Linked DNA regions of Variovorax paradoxus. The main gene of each other region encodes a partner of the protein of the gene in region 2 in a complex. Links are inferred from orthologs where the notes say so. Each region holds a gene or a part of one and is shown on either strand. Other genes may lie near its edges.

Evidence for each region.
Region 1: the proteins of L3V85_RS27240 (region 2) and dapF are in contact, whole or in part, in a solved structure (PDB 5YGU), measured with the Escherichia coli proteins. The link is inferred for Variovorax paradoxus from one-to-one orthologs.

Annotation. Positions count from the first base shown.
Region 1 is NZ_CP091716.1:1,511,489-1,527,491, reverse strand. What follows is about bases 7,807-10,693. They hold dapF (diaminopimelate epimerase), read right to left. Parts: upstream 9,749-10,693; coding sequence 8,864-9,748; downstream 7,807-8,863. Other genes in these bases: L3V85_RS07185 (alpha/beta fold hydrolase), read right to left, coding at 10,158-10,693; L3V85_RS07190 (GNAT family N-acetyltransferase), read right to left, coding at 9,829-10,143; L3V85_RS07200 (DUF484 family protein), read right to left, coding at 8,163-8,867; L3V85_RS07205 (YdcF family protein), read right to left, coding at 7,807-8,166. Outside these bases: RNA polymerase-binding protein DksA, read right to left, coding at 1-130; L3V85_RS07235 (DUF945 family protein), read left to right, coding at 565-1,155; L3V85_RS07225 (DUF945 family protein), read left to right, coding at 3,055-4,017; L3V85_RS07220 (CobW family GTP-binding protein), read right to left, coding at 4,152-5,207; L3V85_RS07215 (class I SAM-dependent rRNA methyltransferase), read right to left, coding at 5,306-6,520; L3V85_RS07210 (tyrosine recombinase XerC), read right to left, coding at 6,540-7,556; more of L3V85_RS07205, read right to left, coding at 7,531-7,806; more of L3V85_RS07185, read right to left, coding at 10,694-10,979; L3V85_RS07180 (MFS transporter), read right to left, coding at 11,026-12,603; L3V85_RS07175 (DoxX family protein), read right to left, coding at 12,596-12,994; L3V85_RS07170 (amidohydrolase), read right to left, coding at 13,003-14,898; L3V85_RS07165 (DUF1427 family protein), read right to left, coding at 14,994-15,287; L3V85_RS07160 (hydrolase), read right to left, coding at 15,305-15,958. UniProt on the Escherichia coli protein: Involved in the succinylase branch of the L-lysine biosynthesis and in the biosynthesis of the pentapeptide incorporated in the peptidoglycan moiety. Catalyzes the stereoinversion of LL-2,6-diaminopimelate (L,L-DAP) to meso-diaminopimelate (meso-DAP).
Region 2 is NZ_CP091716.1:5,855,609-5,859,627, reverse strand. The notes cover bases 1-2,728. They hold L3V85_RS27240 (RNA pyrophosphohydrolase), read right to left. Parts: upstream 1,834-2,728; coding sequence 1,168-1,833; downstream 1-1,167. Other genes in these bases: L3V85_RS27235 (proline--tRNA ligase), read left to right, coding at 1,969-2,728; L3V85_RS27245 (CNP1-like family protein), read right to left, coding at 627-1,217; proB (glutamate 5-kinase), read left to right, coding at 1-583. In the rest of the region: more of L3V85_RS27235, read left to right, coding at 2,729-3,714; L3V85_RS27230 (lytic transglycosylase domain-containing protein), read left to right, coding at 3,711-4,019. UniProt on the Escherichia coli protein: Master regulator of 5'-end-dependent mRNA decay.

The DNA.
Region 1 (16,003 bases), 4.3 Mb from region 2 along the record:
CAGCGGTCTCGGCCTTGGCCGGTGCTGCCGCGGTCTTTTTGGGCGGCGCGCTTTTCTCTTTCGCCGTGGGGCCCGGCACTGCGGCGGAAACCTTTTTTGCCGCAGGTGCAGCCTGCTTCGCAGCCGCCACCTTCTTTGCGGCGGGCTTGGTTGCTGGCGTGGCCTTGGCGGCGGGTTTCTTCACGGTGACTGGCTCCTTGATCGAACTGGAACGCGCTTTCACTGGGTGTCTCCTCCCATGGGAGCCGGTTGCGGCTTTCAGGCCGCGCGGGCTCCACGTTGTCGGGGTGCTCGCCAACGGCGAACCCCGGGGTTATACCCCCGAAAGCCCACCAGAAACGTGCGGCGCCCCGTGCCGGAAGTCACATCCTGTCCGCTTGGACGGGGTATGGCTGCCGGAACAGGCGCGCGATTGTATAGAGAACTCGAAAGCGCGGGCGATGTGTCCGGGTGCCGGCCGCGTCCATTAGCATCGCGCGGCGTCACTGGAGAGGGTGACGCAAGCCCGCCATTGCCCTTTTGGCGGTGCGGGCCATCCGATCATTCGACAAAAGAAAGCAAGCCTTGAGCAAGAAAGCAGCAGTATTGGGCGTCCTGGCCGCAGCCATCGCGGTGGCCTACGGGGGCAGCACCTGGTGGGCCGGGTCGCAGGTCAAGTCGCGTTACGACACCGCATTCGACGAACTTCCGAAGCAGACCGCGCTGGTGCGCGTGGTCGAGCGCAACTACGACCGCGGCTTCCTCGGCGCCGTGAGCACGGTGACGCTCGAGATCGGCTGCGCGCCCGACGCCACCGCCGCCGCGCAGAAACCCGCGGCCGGGGAGGAAGCCGACAAGGACGCGGATGAAGAGCCGGAAGAAGAAGCCGACGCCGCGCCCGCCAAGCCGCTGCGCTTCACCATCCGCGACACCATCCACCACGGCCCGCTGGCCGGCGGTACCCTGGCAGCGGCCACCATCGACAGCGAACTGGTGCTCGACGCCAAGACCCAGGCCGATGCGAAGAAGCTGTTCGGCGAGGCCAAGCCGCTCTCCGCCCACACCAAGGTCGCCTTCAGCGGCGCCTTCACCAGCGACCTGACGGTGGCGCCCGCCAAGCTCGCCGAAGAAGGCAAGGGCCACCCGAGTTCGACACCAACCGCGCTAAGTGCTTGATTTGTATGGGCCAAGACTCTCGGCTGCCACTACAGCAGGCTCAATTGGGTGTCTTGCTGGGGTTTTTTGATCTTCAGTGCGGCCAGCACATCGGTCTGGCGTTGGACGATGGAAGAGACGCCCGCAATGGGCGCGGCATTGTTGATGCTCACACGGTGGCGCTGAATTCGCCGCAAGTCCGCCAGGGCAGCCTCCGGTGACAAATCGCTGCCACTCATCTTCAGGCGCTGGCGCATCACGCGGTACAGGATCAGGGCCAGCATGCAAATGCTCGCATGCGCCTTGATGCGCTCGGGCAGGCGGTGGAACACCGGCGCAATCTCGATCTCCGACTTCAGCACCCGAAATCCCCGTTCGATGTCTGCCAGTGCCTTGTAGCGCTGCACCACCTCTTTGGGTGTCAAGTCCGCCACGTTGGTCACCAGCAGCAGCTTGCCATCCATCGCCTGGGCGCGGGCCAGAGCTGCCTGGTCGATGTCATACGTGAACAGATCGGCATGCAAATCGACCTTGATGATGCGCTTGAGGTGCGCCTCGCTCACCTCATGGAAGAAGCGTGCCGTCACACCCGCATCAGACAGCTTTCTACCCCGGTGTGCCTTGCCTGCATCTTGCGAATCGAGCTTGCCCACCAGCTGGTCGGCGCGCTGGCGCAATTGGTCAATGCGCGCCTGACGACTGGCAGTCTGCTCGGCCGCCTGCTGCGGGTTATGGGCCGCCACCAGACGAAGACCCTGCCATTGCGCCTCATCGATAGTCTCTTCTGTCGTTTCTTGCTCTGATGCGCGGGCTCGGGCTCGGGCGTTGATCGGCTCCAGTATGTCTGCGAACTCGCCATAGCGCCGCCCCGGCACTGCCAGGATGAACTCCAGCGCTTGATCGGTTGATCCGCTGGCCCCACCCGACAAGCGCAACTCGGACAAGGCCTCTATGTTGTCCAGCGAAAGCAGCCCACGGTCAGCCACCACCACCAGGCGGCGGATGTGCGGGTAACGCGCCATCACCTTCTTCAAGGTCGGCTCCAACGTCGGTGCCTCGGCTGTGTTGCCCGCAAACACCTCGTGATAGATAGGCATGCCGTCGGCTGTTTGCACCACGCCGAGCATGAATTGGCGCACCACCATGCCTTCCTTGGACATCCCATAGCGGCGCACGTCACCCTCTTGCTGGCTCAGTCCTTGGGCGCGGATGGTGGTCAGGTCGTAGAACACCACCGACAGATCCTCATCAATCAGCGGGCGCAAAAGGCCCGCCACGCATTCATCCACCGCGTCCTGGTGGTCCATGAGCGCATCCATGCTGCGCAGCAGTTGCTGGTGGGTGAGTGCCTCTGCATCGATACCCGGCATGCTGACGGTTTGCAGCCAGCGCAGCACCCGAGCTTGGAGTCGGGGTCGCACAGCCGGTTAAAGACCATCACCCGCAGGGCATGCTCGATGGGGTTGGTAAAGCGTGCGCGGCGAAAGACAGCAGCCAAGCCATCGAAACCCAACTCGTGCCAGAGTTGATCCAGCGCCCAGACATCGCCCAGGGCCAGTGCGGATTCAAAACGCACCTGGGGAACGGATGTCTCACTCAGTGAGCGACCCTTGGCGCGAAGCAGACCGCCCAGCAGTGAGTCGACTTGTCCATCTGTTTCGTCCACCCGCCCGATGGTGGCCAGCGTGCGCTGGCGGGGTTTGCCGTGTTCGTCTCGGAAGGACTCCACCAACTGGGCGTAGGTGTGGCCGCCTGAGCGGGTGAGCTTGATGAACATAGAAGAAGTGTAGCAAAAAAATACGGGCAATTGCCAACACATCAGCAATAAAACATTGCCACTACATAAAAATCAAAACGCCTCAGCTAAGTGCTTGATTCATATGGCACCGGTCCGCGAAAACATCGGAAAACGGCGGTTTGGTGTCGAACTCGGGGGGCCAGATGACATGGCAGGGCGCGCAGCTGCGCATGGACGTGAACGCCGCGCGCACCCAGGTGCGCTACGACCTGACGATGCCCGGCTTCGACCTCAACGACACCCGCACCGGCCTGACCATGAAGATGGGCAAGCTCACGGCCAAGGCCGACATGGACAGCAGCGCCGGCTGGTTCCTGGCCACTGGCAAGACCGAAGGCCGCCTCGACACGCTGGAATTCGCCGCCCCCAAGGGCCTGGGCGCGAGCGCGGGCGACGACGACACGCCGCGCAAGCCGCTGCCGACCGTGCTGCTGCAGGGCATCGACCTGGTGGGCGGTGCCAGCATCAAGGACGGCCTCTACGCGTCCGAAGGCACCCTCAAGGGCGCCGGCAAGATCGGCGCCACCAAGATCGACAAGTTCGAGCTGACCAGCGGCGCCCGCCGCATCCATGCCGCCGGCTACAAGAAGCTGGCCGACGCCTGGATCCAGTCCAGCGCCGCCAACGGCTGCGGCAAGGGCGGCAGCAAGGCCTCCCAGGCCGCCATGAGCGCCCTGGCCGACCAGCTCGCGCCGGACCTCAAGGCCATGGCCAAGTACGGCCCCGAAGCCGGCATCGACAAGATGCTGGTCGAGATCGACGGCAAGCGCGCCGAACTCAGCTACTCGGTCAGCATGGCCGGCGTGACCGACGAAGACCTGCAGTCGCCCGGCACCGCGCTGCTGCTCAAGCGCGGCGTGCTCAAGGCCAATGCACGCCTGCCGATGCAATGGCTCGAGAAACTGGCCGAAACCGGCGCCGAGAGCGGCCAGACGCCCCCGCCCGAAACGGTGGCGCTGCTGGTCACCCAAGGCGAGCAGAGCGGCTTCGTGAAGCGCGACGGCGACGACGTGACCGCTCAGGTCGAGTTCAGCGACGGCAACCTGAAGGTCAACGGCAAGCCGCTGGGCGGGCTGGGCAAGTAGCAGGGTATGTCTCCCTCCCCCGCTGGGGGAGGGCGGGGTGGGGGCACGACGGCCTCCCGAAAAGCATGGCGCCTGTTCGCAGGCCTGCCCCCATCCCGACCTTCCCCCAGCGGGGGAAAGAGCAAGTCAGGGACTCAGACCAGGCACTGCTCCAGGCCCTGCTCCAGAATTTCGCGCGGCAGCTCGATGCCGATGAACACCATGCGGCTCTGGCGCGCTTCGTCCTTGCCCCATTCCGGGCCCAGGTCGCTGCCCATGAGCTGGTGCACGCCCTGGAAGATCACCTTGCGCTCGGTGCCCTTCATGTTCAGCACGCCCTTGTAGCGCAGCATGCGCGGGCCGTAGATGTTGACGATCGCGCCCAGGAAGTCTTCCAGCTTGGCCGGGTCGAAGGCGCGGTCGGCCTTGTAGACGAAGCTCTTGACGTCGTCGTCCGTGTGGTGATGGTGGCCGTGGCCGCCTTCGTGCTTGTGCGAGGGGTGGTCGCAGTGCTCGCCATGCGCGTGGTCATGGTCGTGATGGTCGTGGTCGTCTTCCTTGAGGAAGTCGGGGTCGATGTCCAGCTTGGCGTTCAGGTTGAAGCCGCGCAGGTCGAAGATGTCTTTCAGCGGCACGTCGCCGAAATGCGCCTTCTGCTGCGGCGCGCGCGGGTTCATGTGCTTCAGGCGGTGAATCAGCGCCTCGGTCTCCTCGGCCGACACCAGCTCGCTCTTGCTGATGAAGATCTGGTCGGCAAAGCCCACCTGGCGGCGCGCTTCCTGGCGGTCGTTGAGCTGCTGCGGCGCGTGCTTGGCGTCCACCAGCGTGAGGATCGAGTCGAGCAGGTAGCTCTCTGCGATCTCGTCGTCCATGAAGAAGGTCTGCGCCACCGGGCCCGGGTCGGCAAGACCCGTGGTCTCGATCACCACGCGGTCGAAGTCCAGCAGGCCCTGGCGCTTCTTGGCGGCCAGCAGTTGCAGCGCCTCGCGCAGGTCTTCGCGGATGGTGCAGCAGACGCAGCCGTTGCTCATCTGCACGATCTGCTCCTTCGACTCCGTGACAAGGATGTCGCTGTCGATGTTCTCCTCGCCGAACTCGTTCTCGATGACCGCGATCTTCTGGCCGTGGGCCTCGGTCAGGATGCGCTTGAGCAGCGTGGTTTTGCCCGAGCCGAGAAAGCCGGTGAGGATGGTCGCGGGAATGAGGGCCATGTGGGGAGTGCTCCGGAAGCGGAAAACAGGAAAAAAGGGGCGAAAAAAGACTTGGCCGGCAGTTTAGCCAATGCCACTGAGTTGCGTTGCCGGCAGGGTCAAGCCGGTTTCCGGACCACCACCAGGCCCTTCAGGTACTCCCCTTCCGGGAACTCGATGGTCATCGGGTGGTCGGGCGCCGCGCCCAGCCGCTCGGCGATGTAGCCGTCCACGCCGGCGTCGATCCCGGCCGAGGCCACGATCTTGTGGAACAGGTCGGCGCTGATGCCGCCCGAGCACGAGAAAGTGAGCAGCACCCCGCCCGGCTCCAGCAGCTTGAGCGCGAGGCGGTTGATGTCCTTGTAGGCCCGCGCCGCGCGCTCGGCATGCGCCGCCGTGGGCGCGAACTTGGGCGGATCGAGCACGATGGCGTCGAAGGTGCGCCCCTGGTCGATGAACTCGCGCAGCACCGTGTTCACGTTGGCGTCGAGGAATTCGGCCTCTATGCCCTGCCCCTCGAAGCCGTTCAGCGCCAGGTGGCCGCGCGCGCGCTCCAGCGCCGGCAGCGACGAATCGACCGACACCAGTTGCGCGCCCTGCAGCGCGTTGGCGGCCTTCAGACCCGCGAGCGCCGCGACCGTGAAGCCGCCCGTGTAGCAGAAGCAATTCAGCACGCGCCGGAAGCGCCGGTGCTGCGCCAGCTCGGCAAAGCGCTGGCGGCTGTCGCGTTGGTCGAGGTAGAAGCCGGTCTTGTGACCGGTCGCGATGTCGAGCGACAGCTTCCAGCCGTGCTCGCGAATGACGATTTCGGTCGGCCCGTCGCCACGCAGCCAGCCGGTGACGGGCTTCAGGCCCTCGCGCTCGCGGCCGCTCGCGTCGGAGCGCTCGTAGAGCTTGGCGAGGCCCGTGGCCTTGAGCAGCGCGTCGGCCAGCACGTCTTTCCAGCGCTCGACACCGGCCGAAAGAAACTGCGCCACCAGCGTGTCGCCATAGCGGTCGACGATCAGCCCCGGCAGGCCGTCGGCCTCGCCGTGCACCACTCGCACGCCGTCGCTCTGCAGGTCGAACAGGCCGCGCGCGGCCACCGCGCGGGCGCACACCGATGCGAGGAACGCAGCATCGATGCGCTGCGTTTCGACAAAACTCCAGGCCCGTGCCCGGATCTTCGAGGCCGGGCTGAAGGCGGCCCATGCCAGGAAAGCCCCGTCGTGCGACTCGACGCGCACCGTTTCGCCGGAGTCGGCACCGCCGCGCGCGATGGCGGATTCGAAGACCCAGGGGTGGCGGCGCTGCATCGAGCGCTCTTTGCCGGGTTTGAGGCGAAGGGTTTTCATTGTTGGTTGCTTGCTTTACTTATTTGTCGTTCTCTGGCTTGGCCTTCGCACGCGGATGCGCCGCGTCGTACACCTTGGCCAGGTGCTGGAAATCCAGCCGCGTATAGACCTGCGTGGTCGAGATGCTGGCGTGGCCCAGCAGCTCCTGCACCGCGCGCAGGTCGCTGCTGGACTGCAGCACATGGCTCGCGAAGGAGTGCCGCAGCATGTGCGGATGCACCGGCGCCGCGAGGCCGGCCTTGAGGCTGCGCTCGCGCAGCAGCTTCCACACCGCCTGCGACGACATCCGCACGCCCTTGGCGCTGATGAAGAGCGCGGCCGCCGCCCGCGGGTCGCGCAGGTGCGAGGTGGCCAGCGCGGCGCAGTCGCCGCGCACCGCGAGCCAGTCGCGCACCGCCTCGGACGCCTTGCTGCCCATCGGCACGATGCGGCGCTTGCTGCCCTTGCCGAGCACGTTGGCGTCGCCCGCGTCGAGGTCGACCCAGCCCCGCGCGCTGCTGCTCGCCTGGGCGTCGAGCCCCGTGAGCTCGCTCACGCGCAGGCCGCAGCCGTAGAGCATTTCGACGATGGCGCTGTCGCGCGCCTCGGTCCAGGGGTCGGCCTCGGGGTCGTAGAGCTCGGCCAGGCGCACCGCGTCGTCCACGCCCAGCGCCTTGGGCAAGGGCTTGCCGGCCTTGGGCGCATGCACGTCCTGCACCGGGTTGAAGCCGACCAGCCCTTCATGGCCCAGCCAGCGATAGAAGCTGCGCCAGCACGACAGCACCAGCGCAATGCCGCGCGGCTCGCGCCCGGCGGCGTGCAGCTGCGCCATCCAGCGGCGGATGTGGGCGGTCTGCACATGGTCCAGCGACAGCTTCGCCTCGGCGGCATGGTCGGTCAGCGACTTCAGGTGAAAAGCGTAAAGCTCGACCGTGCGCGCCGCGAGCCGGCGCTCGACGCGCACATGCTCGAGGTATTTTTCGACCCAGCCGGAGGCTGCGGAAACGGCCGGCGTCGCGGGCCCGGAAGGCTCAGAAGAGGAAGCCACGGAAGACATTGTTCACGATGGCCGCCGGCTCGCGCAACGCGCCCTTCGAAAACGGCCCCAGCGCGTTCCAGCAGGAGGTGGGCGCCGCCGCGTACTGCACGTCGAAGCGGCGGTCGAAGCCGCTCATCTTCACCAGGCGCTCGATGCGCCACATGTGGAACGGCTCCGACACGATGACCACGCTGCGCACGCCGGCCGCTTCCAGCAGCGGGCGCGACAGCGAAAGATTCAGCCGGGTGGAAGTGGAAGCCTGCTCCAGCAGCATCGGCCCGGCGTAGCCATCGGCCTGGGCGCGCTCGCGCATCGCGATGGCTTCGGTGCGGCCGTCTTCGGAATCCACGCCGCCCGAGAAGGCGAGCTGCTTCACGAGGCCGGTTTTGGCCATTGCCACCGCCGTGTCGACCCGCCCCGACAGGCAGGGGTGCGGCTTGCCGTCCAGATAGGCGCGGCTGCCGAGCACCAGGGCGGCATCGGCCGCATGCTGCGGCGGGTTCGCCAGCAACGCTTCGGCATGCCGCCAGATGAATGCGCCGATGGCCGCGTAGGCCAGCACACCGGCCAGCAGCCCACCGAACAGCAGGACCTGCCAGGGCCGCCGCAGCCAGCGCGGGCGGCTCAAGGACGCAGCCGCGACAGCCCGCCCGACGCCAGCTCGGCGATGCGCTCGAGGAAGTCGGTGCCCATCTCGGCGTTGAAGCGCTGCGCGTCGGGCGACGCCAGCACCAGCATGCCGAAGGCCGGCGACTCGGCGTCGGGGCGCAGCGGAATCAGCGCGATCGACATGGCCGACTGCGGCTCCGGCAGCCAGCTCGCCGCCTCGAAGCCCGAGTTCAGGCCGCAGTACGGCGAGGTCAGCGAGGTGGCCAGCGCCTTCACGTCGTCGCTCACCCACTGGGCATAGGCCTCGTTGAGGTATTCGCTGCTGCAGTCCCACACCTTGATGGCCGTCTGCGGCACCAGGAACAGCGACTGCAGGTCGACCGCGATGCGGTACGGCAGGCTGCGCGGGTCGCGCGTGGTCAAAAGGCCGCTGGTCCAGCGCTGCAGGCGGTCTGCGATGACGACGTTCTCGGTGCCGTGGCGCACCATGTCCATCAGGCGATGCTCCAGCGCCTTGATTTTTTCGCGCAGCATCTCGGCCTGGCGCTCCTGCAGGCTCACGGCGCGGCTGCCGTGCGGGCTGGTGAGCTGCACCTGCGCCAGCAGCTGGGCATGGCGCTCGAAGAAGTCGGGCGTGTTCGCCAGGTAGTTGGCGATGTCGTCTTCGGTGATCGGGTTCATGGCGTTGTTGGCGTCGTTGTTGTTCGTGAAAGCGGTCATGGCAGATCCACCGTGTCGGGTACTTCGATGTCGCCCTCGAACACCGTGGTGGCCGGCCCGGTCATCAGCACCGGCTGGCCCTCGCCCTGCCATTCGATCGTGAGGACGCCGCCGTGCGTCTGCACGTCGACCCGGCGCTCCAGCAGCCCCAGGCGAATGCCCGCCACCACCGCCGCGCAGGCGCCGGTGCCGCAGGCCAGCGTTTCGCCGGCGCCGCGCTCGAACACGCGCAGCTTGATGTGCGTGCGGTCGACAACCTGCATGAAGCCCGCGTTCACCCGCTGCGGAAAACGCGGGTGGTGCTCGATCTGCGGGCCCTGCTCGGCCACGGGGGCGGTATCGACGTTGTCGACCACCTGCACCGCGTGCGGGTTGCCCATCGACAGCACCGCTACCGAAACGATAGCGCTGCCGGCGCGCGTGCCGAGCGCGAGGTGCCATTTCTGCCACGCCCCCTCGGGCTGCGGATCGAGCCCGGCGGTGTCGAAGGGCACGCGCTCGGTCTCGAAGACCGGGGCGCCCATGTCGACGGTCACGCGGCCGTCGGCGCCCATGCGCGGCGCGATCACGCCGGCCAGCGTCTGCACGCGCACTTCGGTCTTGTCGGTCAGCTTGTGTTCGCTGACAAAGCGCATGAAGCAGCGCGCGCCGTTGCCGCACTGCTCCACTTCGCCGCCGTCGGCGTTGTGGATCACGTATTGGAAATCGACCCCCTCGGCCGGCGAAGGCCGCACGGTGAGGATCTGGTCGGCGCCGACGCCGAAATGGCGGTCGGCCAGAAAGCGGTATTGCGCGGCGCTGAGGCCCAGCGTGCCGCGCGTTTCGTCCAGCACGACGAAATCGTTGCCGGCTCCCTGCATCTTGGTAAAGCGGATTCGCATTGCAGGATTATCGCCACCGGCACCGCCCCTGACGACCGCGGGCCCATCCGCCGGTCGCCAGGGGCGATGTGCCGGCAGCCTCAGAGGCCCAGCAGCGCGCGGCCTTCGTCGGCCAGCAGGTCGTGCGTCTCGGGGTGCGCGCGCATGTAGGCGGCGAACACGGGGCACTGGGGAACGACGCGCAGGCCCCGCTCGCGCGCCGAGGCCAGGCCCGCGAGCACGAGTTGCCTGGCGACGCCCTGCCCTTGCAGCGCCTCGGGCACCAGGGTGTGGACGAAAGTGATGACATCGCCCGCCAGGGTGTAGATCGCGACCGCGCGTTCGCCTTGCGATGCGAACTCGAAACGGTGCTTCGACGGATTGTCCTGGACGCCGGAGGAAGGAAGCGTGGTCATGAAGATTGGAGCGATCAGGCCTGGATGAACGCCAGCAGGTCGGCATTGACCTGATCGGCGTGGGTGTTGCAGGTGGCGTGCGGCGCACCGGCATAGACCTTGAGCTGGCTGCCCTTGATCATTTCTGCCGCGAGCTTGCCGGTGGCCTCGAAGGGCACGACCTGGTCGTCGTCGCCGTGGATCACGAGCGTGGGCACGTCGATCTTCGCCATGTCGGGGCGGAAGTCGGTTTCCGAGAACGCGGTCACGCAGTCGATGGTGGCCTTGATCGAGGCCTGCAGCGCAATCTGCAGCGTCTGCTTGAAGACGCCCTGCGACACCTTGGCACCGGGGCGGTTGGTGCCGTAGAAGACCGTGCTGAAGTCGTCGAGAAACTGCGGACGATCGGCCGCCAGCCCGGCGCGGATGCCTGCGAACAGCGAGGCGTCGGGGCCCACGGGGTGGTCGGCCGTCTTCATGAACAGCGGCGTCACGGCGCTGATGAGCGCCAGCCTGGCCACGCGCGCACTGCCCTTGCGCGCGATGTAGCGCGTCACGTCGCCGCCGCCCATCGAGAAGCCCGCAAGGATCACGTCCTTGAGGTCGAGCTTCTCGATCAGCTCGGAAATGTCGTCGGCGAAGGTGTCGTAGTCGTAGCCTGTCCACGGCTGGCTCGAACGGCCGAAGCCGCGGCGGTCGAATGCGATGGTGCGGTAGCCGCGCTCGGCGAAGAACAGCATCTGGGCGTCCCACATGTCGGCGCTGAGCGGCCAACCGTGGCTGAAGAGAATGGGCTGACCCGAGCCCCAGTCCTTGTAATAGAGCTCGGTGCCGTCGCGCAGTGTGAGTGTGGTCATGGTTTTTCCAGTGGAGTGAATGAACGAAGGAAGGAACGAAGGGAAATCAGATCGCAAGAAAGTGATGCACCTCGGGCTTGCCCGGCCCGATGTGAAAGCGCAGCGCTTCGCCCTGCAGGTCGGCGTCGGCCTGCGACACCCGGTGGTGCTGGCGCAGATGCTCCGCCCACGATTCGACGAGGAACCACTCGATCACCCGCTCCCCGTCGACCGTGTGCTCGTGCAGGCCCCAAGCGTAGGCGCCGTCGCGGCGGCGTTCAAGAGACAGGCGCTTCATCGCCTGCAGGAAGGCCGGGCGGTCGTCCTTGCGGATGCGGTACTCGATCTGGATCATCACCGGCCCGCGGTCGTGCGCCACCGGTTCGGCGAGCAGCGGCTCGGGCCAGTGGTTCGATGCCTGCAGGTCGGCCTCGCCGGCCGGCAGCCGCACCCGGTGAAACACCAGCCCGACCACAACAAGCCCCACGGCTCCCGCCACCAGCGTGGCCGGCACGCCGATCTGCTGCGCCACCAGGCCCCAGCCCAGGCTGCCGGCCGCCATCGCGCCGTTGAACACCGTGAGGTACACCGCCAGCCCGCGTCCGCGCACCCAGTTCGGCAGGATCGACTGGGCTACGCCGTTGAGCGTGGTCAGCGCAATGATCCAGCCCAGGCCCAGCACCAACAGCAGCAGCACCGCCAGCCACTTCGGCGGCGCGAAGACCAGGCTGCCCATGACGGCGGCCGTGAGCAACGCGGCCAGCAGCAGCATGCCGTCGGCGTCGAGCCGGGCGCGCAGGCGCGGCATCACCAGCGCGCCGCCGATGGCGCCCGCACCCACCGCGCCGAGCAGCACGCCGTAGAAGCCCGCGCTGCCGCCCAGCATCTGGCGCGCCACCAGCGGCAGCAGCGCCCACACCGAACTGGCGAACAGGAAGAACACCGCCGCGCGCAGCAGCACCACATGCAGCTCCTTGCTGGCACGCGTGTAGCGCAGGCCGGCGCGGAAGGCACCGAGGAAGTTTTCCGACAGCCCGCTGTCCGCCGGCGCCGGGCGCTTCCACCACAGCAGCGCCGCGATCACGAACACATAGCTCAGCACGTCGACGCCGTAGGTGGCCGCCGCGCCGAAGCTCGCAAGGATCAGCCCGCCCGCCGCCGGCCCGATGGAACGCGCAATGTTGATGCCCAGCGAGTTCAGCGCCACCGCGCCCTTCAGGTCGGCACGCGGCACCAGCTCCGGCACGATGGACTGCCAGGTCGGCCCCATCAGCGCCGCGCCGATGCCGCCCACGAAAGTCAGCGCGATCAGGTATTCGACCGTGAGCGCACCGGTGTGCGAGAGCACCAGCAGCGTGCCGCTCACCGCCGCCAGCACCAGTTGCACGAAGATGAGGAAGCGCCGCCGGTCGAGGATGTCCGACAGCACGCCCGCCGGAATGGCGAGCAGGAACACCGGCAGCGTGGCCGCCGTCTGGATCAGCGCCACCGCCGTCGGGCTGGCCGACAGGTCGGTCACCAGCCAGGAGCTGGCCACGTCGCGCATGAAGCTGCCGACATTGCCCAGCACGGTGGCGGCCCAGAGCACCGCGAACACCGGCTGGCGCAGCGGCGCGAAGGCACCGCGCGTGGATTGTTCAGACATGGGCGCGCTCCTTCAGGTCATGCCAGGCGACCAGCAGGAAACCGCCGACCAGCCCCAGGTGCTCGAAGAAGGAGTTGGCCGCCATGAAGCGCTCCTGCCCGACGGGCATCTGCCAGAAGCGCAGCGCCACGAAGGTCGCCATCAGCGTGAAGCCGGCGAGCGCCAGCGCGCCGAGCCAGCGCAGCCGGCCCGTGAGGATCAGCGCCGAGGCGCCCAGCTCCAGCACGATGACCGCCACGGCCAGCGGGCCGGCCGGCGACATGCCGAAGTGGTTCATCTCGGCCAGGGCCGCGTCGAAGTCCATCGCCTTGTTCAGGCCGCCCTGCAGGTAGGCCGCGCACAGCAGCAGCAAGGCGATCCAGCGCAGTGCGGGTGTGGTTGTCCAGCGCATCGTCATCCTCACACCGCCCAGCAGGCGCAGCCGAGGGCGCCCCAGAAGCTCTTCAGGTCGCCAACGGGCAGCTTGCTGCTCCAGGCCGTGGCGTGGCTGTGACCGTGCACGTTGCAGTTGTTGGCGCAGCCGCAGGACGCAGCAGCGTTGCGCATCACCTTCTGCAGCGGCGCGCCTTCCTTCTTGTCGGCCCAGCCGGCATAGCCGCCGAAGGTGCGCGCGGGCGACCAGTCGGGCATGGCAGGAGGCACCGAGCCCTCGTCGTGCGAGGCGAAGGCGCCGGCGCCGTAGACCACCTTGCCGCCCACCATCGTGAGCAGCGCCGTGGTGTCGGCAATGTCCGATTCGGGGCAGGCGAAGAAGTCGCGGTCGGGCACCACGAGGTCGGCGAGCTGGCCGGCCTGGATGCGGCCCTTCTTGCCCTCCTCGTTCGAGAACCAGGTGACGTTCTCGGTCCACATGCGCAGCGCCTGTTCGCGGTCGAGCAGGTTGCGCTGCGGCGTGATCTGCAGGCCGCCCACCGTCTTGCCCGTGACCAGCCACGACAGCGACACCCATGGGTTGTACGAGGCCACCCGCGTCGCGTCGGTGCCGGCCGAGACCTTCAGGCCGTGCTCCAGCATGCGCTTGACCGGCGGCGTGGCCTCGGCCGCGGCGGCGCCGTAGCGCTCCACGAAGTATTCGCCCTGGTAGGCCATGCGGTGCTGCACGGCCACGCCGCCGCCCAGCGCGGCGATGCGGTCCATCGACTTCTCGGTAATGGTCTCGGCATGGTCGAAGAACCAGTTCAGGCCGGCCAGCGGCGTATCTTTGTTGACCTTCTCGAACACGTCGAGCGAACGGCTGATGGTCTCGTCGTAGGTGGCATGCATGCGCCAGGGCCAGCGGTTCTGCGCCAGGATGCGCACCACGCCCTCCAGGTCGCCTTCCATCTCGGGCGCCATCTCGGGGCGCGGCTGGCGGAAGTCCTCGAAGTCGGCGGCGGAAAACACCAGCATCTCGCCGGCGCCGTTGTGGCGGAAGTAGTCGTCGCCCTGCTTGTACTTGGAGTTGGCGGTCCAGTTGAGGAAGTCTTCCTTTTCCTGCTTGGGCTTCTGCGTGAACAGGTTGTAGGCCAGGCGGATGGTGAGCTGGCCGTCGTCGGCGAGCTTCTGGATCACTTCGTAGTCGTCGGGGTAGTTCTGGTTGCCGCCGCCCGCGTCGATGGCGCCGGTCACGCCCAGGCGGTTGAGCTCGCGCATGAAGTGGCGCGTGGAATTGAGCTGGTAGTCGAAGGGCAGCTTCGGGCCCTTGGCCAGCGTGGCGTAGAGGATGGCTGCGTTGGGCTTGGCCAGCAGCAGGCCCGTGGGGTTGCCGGCGCTGTCGCGCACGATCTCGCCGCCGGGAGGCGCGGGCGTGTCCTTGGTGTAGCCCACGGCGCGCAGCGCGGCGCCGTTGAGCAGCGCGCGGTCGTACAGGTGCAGGATGAACACCGGCGTGTCGGGCGCCACCGCGTTCAGTTCCTCGATGGTCGGCAGGCGCTTTTCCGCGAACTGGTGCTCGGTGAAGCCGCCCACCACGCGCACCCACTGCGGCGCGGGAGTGATGGCCACCTGCCGCTTGAGCATGCCCATGGCGTCGGCCAGGCTGCGCACGCCGTCCCAGCGCAGCTCCAGGTTGAAGTTGAGCCCGCCGCGGATGATGTGCAGGTGGTTGTCGATCAGCCCCGGCAGCACGCGCTTGCCCTGCAGGTCGATCACGCGGGTGGCGCCGCCGGCCAGCGGCAGCACGTCTTCGGCGCGGCCCACGCGGGTGAAGCGGCCGTCCTTGATGGCCACGGCGTCGGCCACCGGGTTGGCGCGGTCCAGCGTGGTGAAGCGACCGTTGTGCAGGATCAGGTCTGGGGTTGCGGTGTTGGTGGTCATGGTGTCGGAGAAAGAGGCGACCGCGAGGCCGGGGGCTGCGAGGGTGGCGCCGAGCGCTCCGAGGAGGCGCCGGCGGCTGGAGTCTGCGGACGGGTTCATGCGTCGCGCCTGCCGGAAGACGGGGCTTCGGCGGTGTTCGCCGGCGTGGGCTGCGCGCACTTCGGCAGCTCGCCGAACACATGCGGCTTCACCTGGTGGTGCAGCCACGAGGTGGCCACCGCGTCGGGCTTGATCACGCTCTTGATGAGCGGCGGGATCTGCTCGCCGAGCAGGATCCCCAGAAGCCCCACCAGGGCGATGACCGGCGGCGCCGGCGAGCGCACCTGGAAGAGTGCGTAGATCACGCCGACCAGGAGGCCGAGCGCGAGCGACAGGACATAGGGCTTCATCTGGTTCACCCCGGCTTTCAGCCTTCGTGCGCGCCGAACATGGTCTTGGCGTAGGTCACGCCCAGGCCGTAGGCGCCGCCCACCTTCTTCGCGATGCCGGTGGTCAGCTCGTAGGTTTCGCCGCGGGCCCAGTCGCGCTGCAGCTCGAGCAGGTATTGCAGCGAGGTCATCGGCTGCGCGCCGGCCTGCACCATGCGCTCCATCGCGCGGTTGTGCGCCTCGGCCGAGACGTCACCGCAGGCGTCGGCGATCACGTACACCTCGAAGCCCTGGTCCAGGGCCGACAGCGCCGGGCCGACGATGCACACGCTGGTCCACAAGCCAGCCAGCACGATGCGCGGCTTGCCGATCTGGTTCACGCGATCGATCACGGCGGCGTCTTCCCAGGTGTTCATCGAGGTGCGATCGAGCATTTTCTGGCCCGGAAAGGCGTCGGTGATCTCGCTGAACATCGGGCCCGAGAAGCTTTTTTCAGCCACCGTCGTGAGGATGGTCGACACGCCGAAACCGGCCGCCGCCTGCGCCACCAGCGCGGCGTTGTTGCGCAGGTTCACGGCGTCGATGGAGTGCGTGGCAAAGGCCATCTGCGACTGGAAGTCGATCATCACCAGCGTGTGGTCGGTGGGCGTGAGCAGCTTGGCGCCGGCGGTGGGGGTGGCTTTGATGGACATGAGAAAAGCTCCTGGGGTTGAGTTGACGTTCGATTGAATTCACAA
Region 2 (4,019 bases):
CGACCCGCGCAAAGATCTGGAAGCGAAGTTCGTGCACGAGGCCGCGGCGGGCGATCCGGCCCTCGAGGCCATGGCCGGCGGCGCGGGGTCGAGCATCGGCAAGGGCGGCATGATCACCAAGATCCTTGCGGCCAAGCGTGCCGCGGGTTCAGGCGCTTCCACCGTCATTGCCTGGGGGCGAGAAGCCGATGCGCTGCTGCGCCTGGCGAAGGGCGAATCCATCGGGACGCTGCTGGTGGCGCAGACCGCCAAACACCAGGCCCGCAAGCGCTGGATGGCTGACCACCTGCAGCTGCGCGGCGCTGTCGTCGTCGACGCCGGCGCGGCGGCCAAGGTGAGGGCCGAGGGCAAGAGCCTGCTGCCGATCGGCATGACGGCCGTATCGGGCGAGTTCTCGCGAGGCGACGTGATCGCAGTGCGCGATGCCGAGGGCGTCGAACTGGCCCGGGGCCTGGCCAACTATTCGAGCGTGGAGGCGCGCTTGCTCTGCCGCAAGCCCTCGTCCGAATTCGAGCGCCTGCTGGGCTACGTGGCGGAACCTGAAATGGTCCACCGCGACAACATGGTGCTGATGCCCAGCTGAGGCAGAAAACTGAAACGGGGCCCAGGGCCCCGTTTGTTTTTGCTTATTGCACTTCCCGGACCGGATTCCGGATGTTCTGGACCATTTCCCCGACCGATGCGCGCGGCGCATTACCCCGGCACAGCGCCTGGCCGGCCAGTGCCTTGGTGTAGCTGGAGTTCAGGTCGTAGAACCGCTTCCATTCGGGCTTTTCGTTCTCGTGCCAGCGGCCTTCGTTGTAGCGGGCGTAGCTTTTCATCTCCGAGGTCGAGCAGCGCACGCCTTCGTAGAAGGCGTTGACGGCGCCGCCGGAACGGTTGTGCGCCACCACCACGTAGCGCACGATGCCGTCGCCGGTGATGGCGATCGTGTTCGGGTCGATGCCGAACTGCAGGCTCATGTACGGCGGCATCGAGATTTGCAGCAAGCGGCTTTCGCTGAACGCCGGGGGCGGCGGAACGGCGGTTTCGGCCCACTCCCTGTCTGTCTCGGAGCGCTTGGGCGGCGGCGGCATGCCGGCCTGGGCCCAGTCGGCGTTGTCGGTATCGTGGTTGCCCGAGGCGCATCCGGCAAGGATGCCGAAGCAGGCGAGCAGGAGCGCGCGTTCAGCGTTGCGTCGGAAGGAAGGGCGCGTTGTGGTTGGCAGAAGGTTCATCGCTCACTGAAGGAATGTCTGGATGCGGATCGAAGCTGCCGCCCGGCGGCAGGTCCAGTCCGGGCGGCGCGCCGGCGTCCAGCGAATGGCGCTCGAATTCTCGGGCGCGCACGTTGCTGCGCAGGAAGCGGTTGCGGAAATCCTGCCGTGGCAGGTAGCGAGCAAGCTCGGTGAGCGCCATCTCGTAGACGCCGCGCTTGAACTCGACGACGACGTCGAGCGGCACCCAGTAGTCATGCCAGCGCCAGGCGTCGAATTCGGGATGGTCGGTTGCACGCAGGTTGAGATCCCAATCGTGGCCGACGAGTTGCAGCAAATACCAGATTTGTTTCTGGCCCTTGTAGTGGCCCCGTGCGTCACGGCGGATGAACCGATCCGGCACCTCGTAGCGCAACCAGTCGCGGGTACGGGCCACGATGCGCACATGCTCCGGATGGAGCCCCACTTCCTCATGCAGTTCCCGGAACATGGCTTGCTCGGGACTTTCGCCGCGGTCTATGCCGCCTTGCGGAAACTGCCAGGAATGCGTGCGTATGCGCTTGCCCCAGAAAACCTGGTTTCTCTGGTTGAGCAGGATGATGCCGACGTTGGGCCTGAAGCCGTCCCGGTCGAGCATAATCAAACCCCAATTTTTGAACTGAGTCGATTATGCATGCCGGGTTGCCCTCGGCAAGCTGCGATGCAGGCTCTCAGGGTCTCTCCGGGGGAGCAGTTCCCCACTTCCATTCCCGTTTCCATCACCGCGATCCCGATGAAAGCTTCCCGATTTTTTGTCTCCACCCTCAAGGAAGCGCCCGCTGACGCAGAGGTCGCGAGCCACCGGCTCATGATGCGCGCCGGCATGATCAAGAAGCTCGGCACGGGCATCTACACCTACATGCCCATGGGGCTGCGCGTGATCCGCAAGGTCGAGGCCATCGTGCGCGAGGAAATGAACCGCGCCGGCGCCGTCGAGATGACGATGCCCGTGGTGCAGCCGGCCGAGTTCTGGCAGGAGACCGGCCGCTTTGAGAAGATGGGCCCCGAGCTGCTGCGCATCAAGGACCGCCATGACCGCGACTTCGTGATCCAGCCGACCAGCGAAGAAGTGGTGACTGACATCGCGCGCCAGGAAATCCGCAGCTACAAGCAGCTGCCGAAGAATTTCTATCAGATCCAGACCAAGTTCCGTGACGAGCGCCGTCCGCGCTTCGGCCTGATGCGCGGGCGCGAATTCATCATGAAGGACGCCTACAGCTTCGACCGCGACCTCGACGCGGCCAAGGCCAGCTACCAGATCATGGCGCAGGCCTACCGCAACATCTTCGACCGCTTCGGTCTGCGCTACCGCGCCGTGGCGGCCGACAGCGGCGCCATCGGCGGCGACCTGAGCGAAGAATTCCAGGTGATCGCCGCCACCGGCGAAGACGCCATCGTCTACTGCCCCGACAGCGACTACGCCGCCAACATGGAAAAGGCCGAGGCGCTCGCGCCGGCCGGCCCGCGTCCCGCCGCCGCCAAGGCGCTCGAGAAGACGCCGACCCCCGGCAAGAGCACCTGCGCCGACGTGGCCGAGCTGCTCGGCGTGCCGCTTTCCACCACCATCAAGTCGCTGGTGCTGGCCACCGACATCCTCGACGCGGCCGGCAATCCCAAGGGCTCGCAGGTCTGGCTGCTGCTGCTGCGCGGCGACCACGACATGAACGAGATCAAGGTCAGCAAGCTGCCCGGCCTGGACCAGGGCTTCCGCTTTGCGACCCTCGCTGAAATCGACGAGCACTTCGGCTGCAAGCCCGGCTACCTGGGCCCGCTGAATCTCAAGAAGCCCGTCAAGCTGGTGGCCGACCGCGAGGCCGCCGTGCTGGCCGACTGGATCACCGGTGCGAACGAGGTCGACTTCCACATGACCGGCGTCAACTGGGGCCGCGACCTGCCCGAGCCCGACCTGGTGGCCGACATCCGCAACGTGGTCGCCGGCGACGCCTCGCCCGACGGCAAGGGCGTGCTGGCCATCGAGCGCGGCATCGAAGTGGGCCACGTGTTCGTGCTCGGCACCAAGTACAGCAAGGACATGAACGCCACCTACCTCGACGAAGGCGGCAAGCCGCAATTCCTCGAGATGGGCTGCTACGGCATCGGCATCACGCGCCTGCCCGCCGCCGCCATCGAACAGAACCACGACGAGCGCGGCATCATCTGGCCCGACGCGCTGGCGCCGTTCACCGTGGTGGTCTGCCCGATCGGCATGGACCGCAGCCCCGAGGTCAAGGTCGCGGCCGAAGCGCTCTATGAAGAGCTGCTCGCCAAGGGCGTCGACGTGCTGCTCGACGACCGCGGCGAGCGCCCCGGCGCGATGTTCGCCGACTGGGAACTCATCGGCGTGCCGCACCGCGTGGTCATCTCCGACCGCGGCCTGAAGGAAGGTCAGCTCGAATACCAGGGCCGGCGCGACACCGCGGCCACCAAGGTGCCCGCCGCCGGCATCGCCGAATTCATCACCGGCAAGCTCGCGAAATGAGCCTGGAGGGCGGTCTCTCGCGACGCCATTGCCTGGGCGGCGCCATGACGGCGAGCGCCCTCACGATGTTGTCGCTGCCCCGGACCGCCCAGGCCGGCGCGCAGATCGAGGAGCCGCTGATCGACTCGGTGCGCACAGCGCTGAGTTCGGCCATCCACAACAAGGCGCCGCCGGTGCCCGAGTTCCCGAACACCGAGGCCCGGCTGGTCTACCTGCGCTGGCTCGGCGAAATGAGCGAACGGCTCAAGAAGAAGATTCCCGACTGGCCGTCGCGCAAGGAATTCCTGCAGACCGCCTGGTATGAA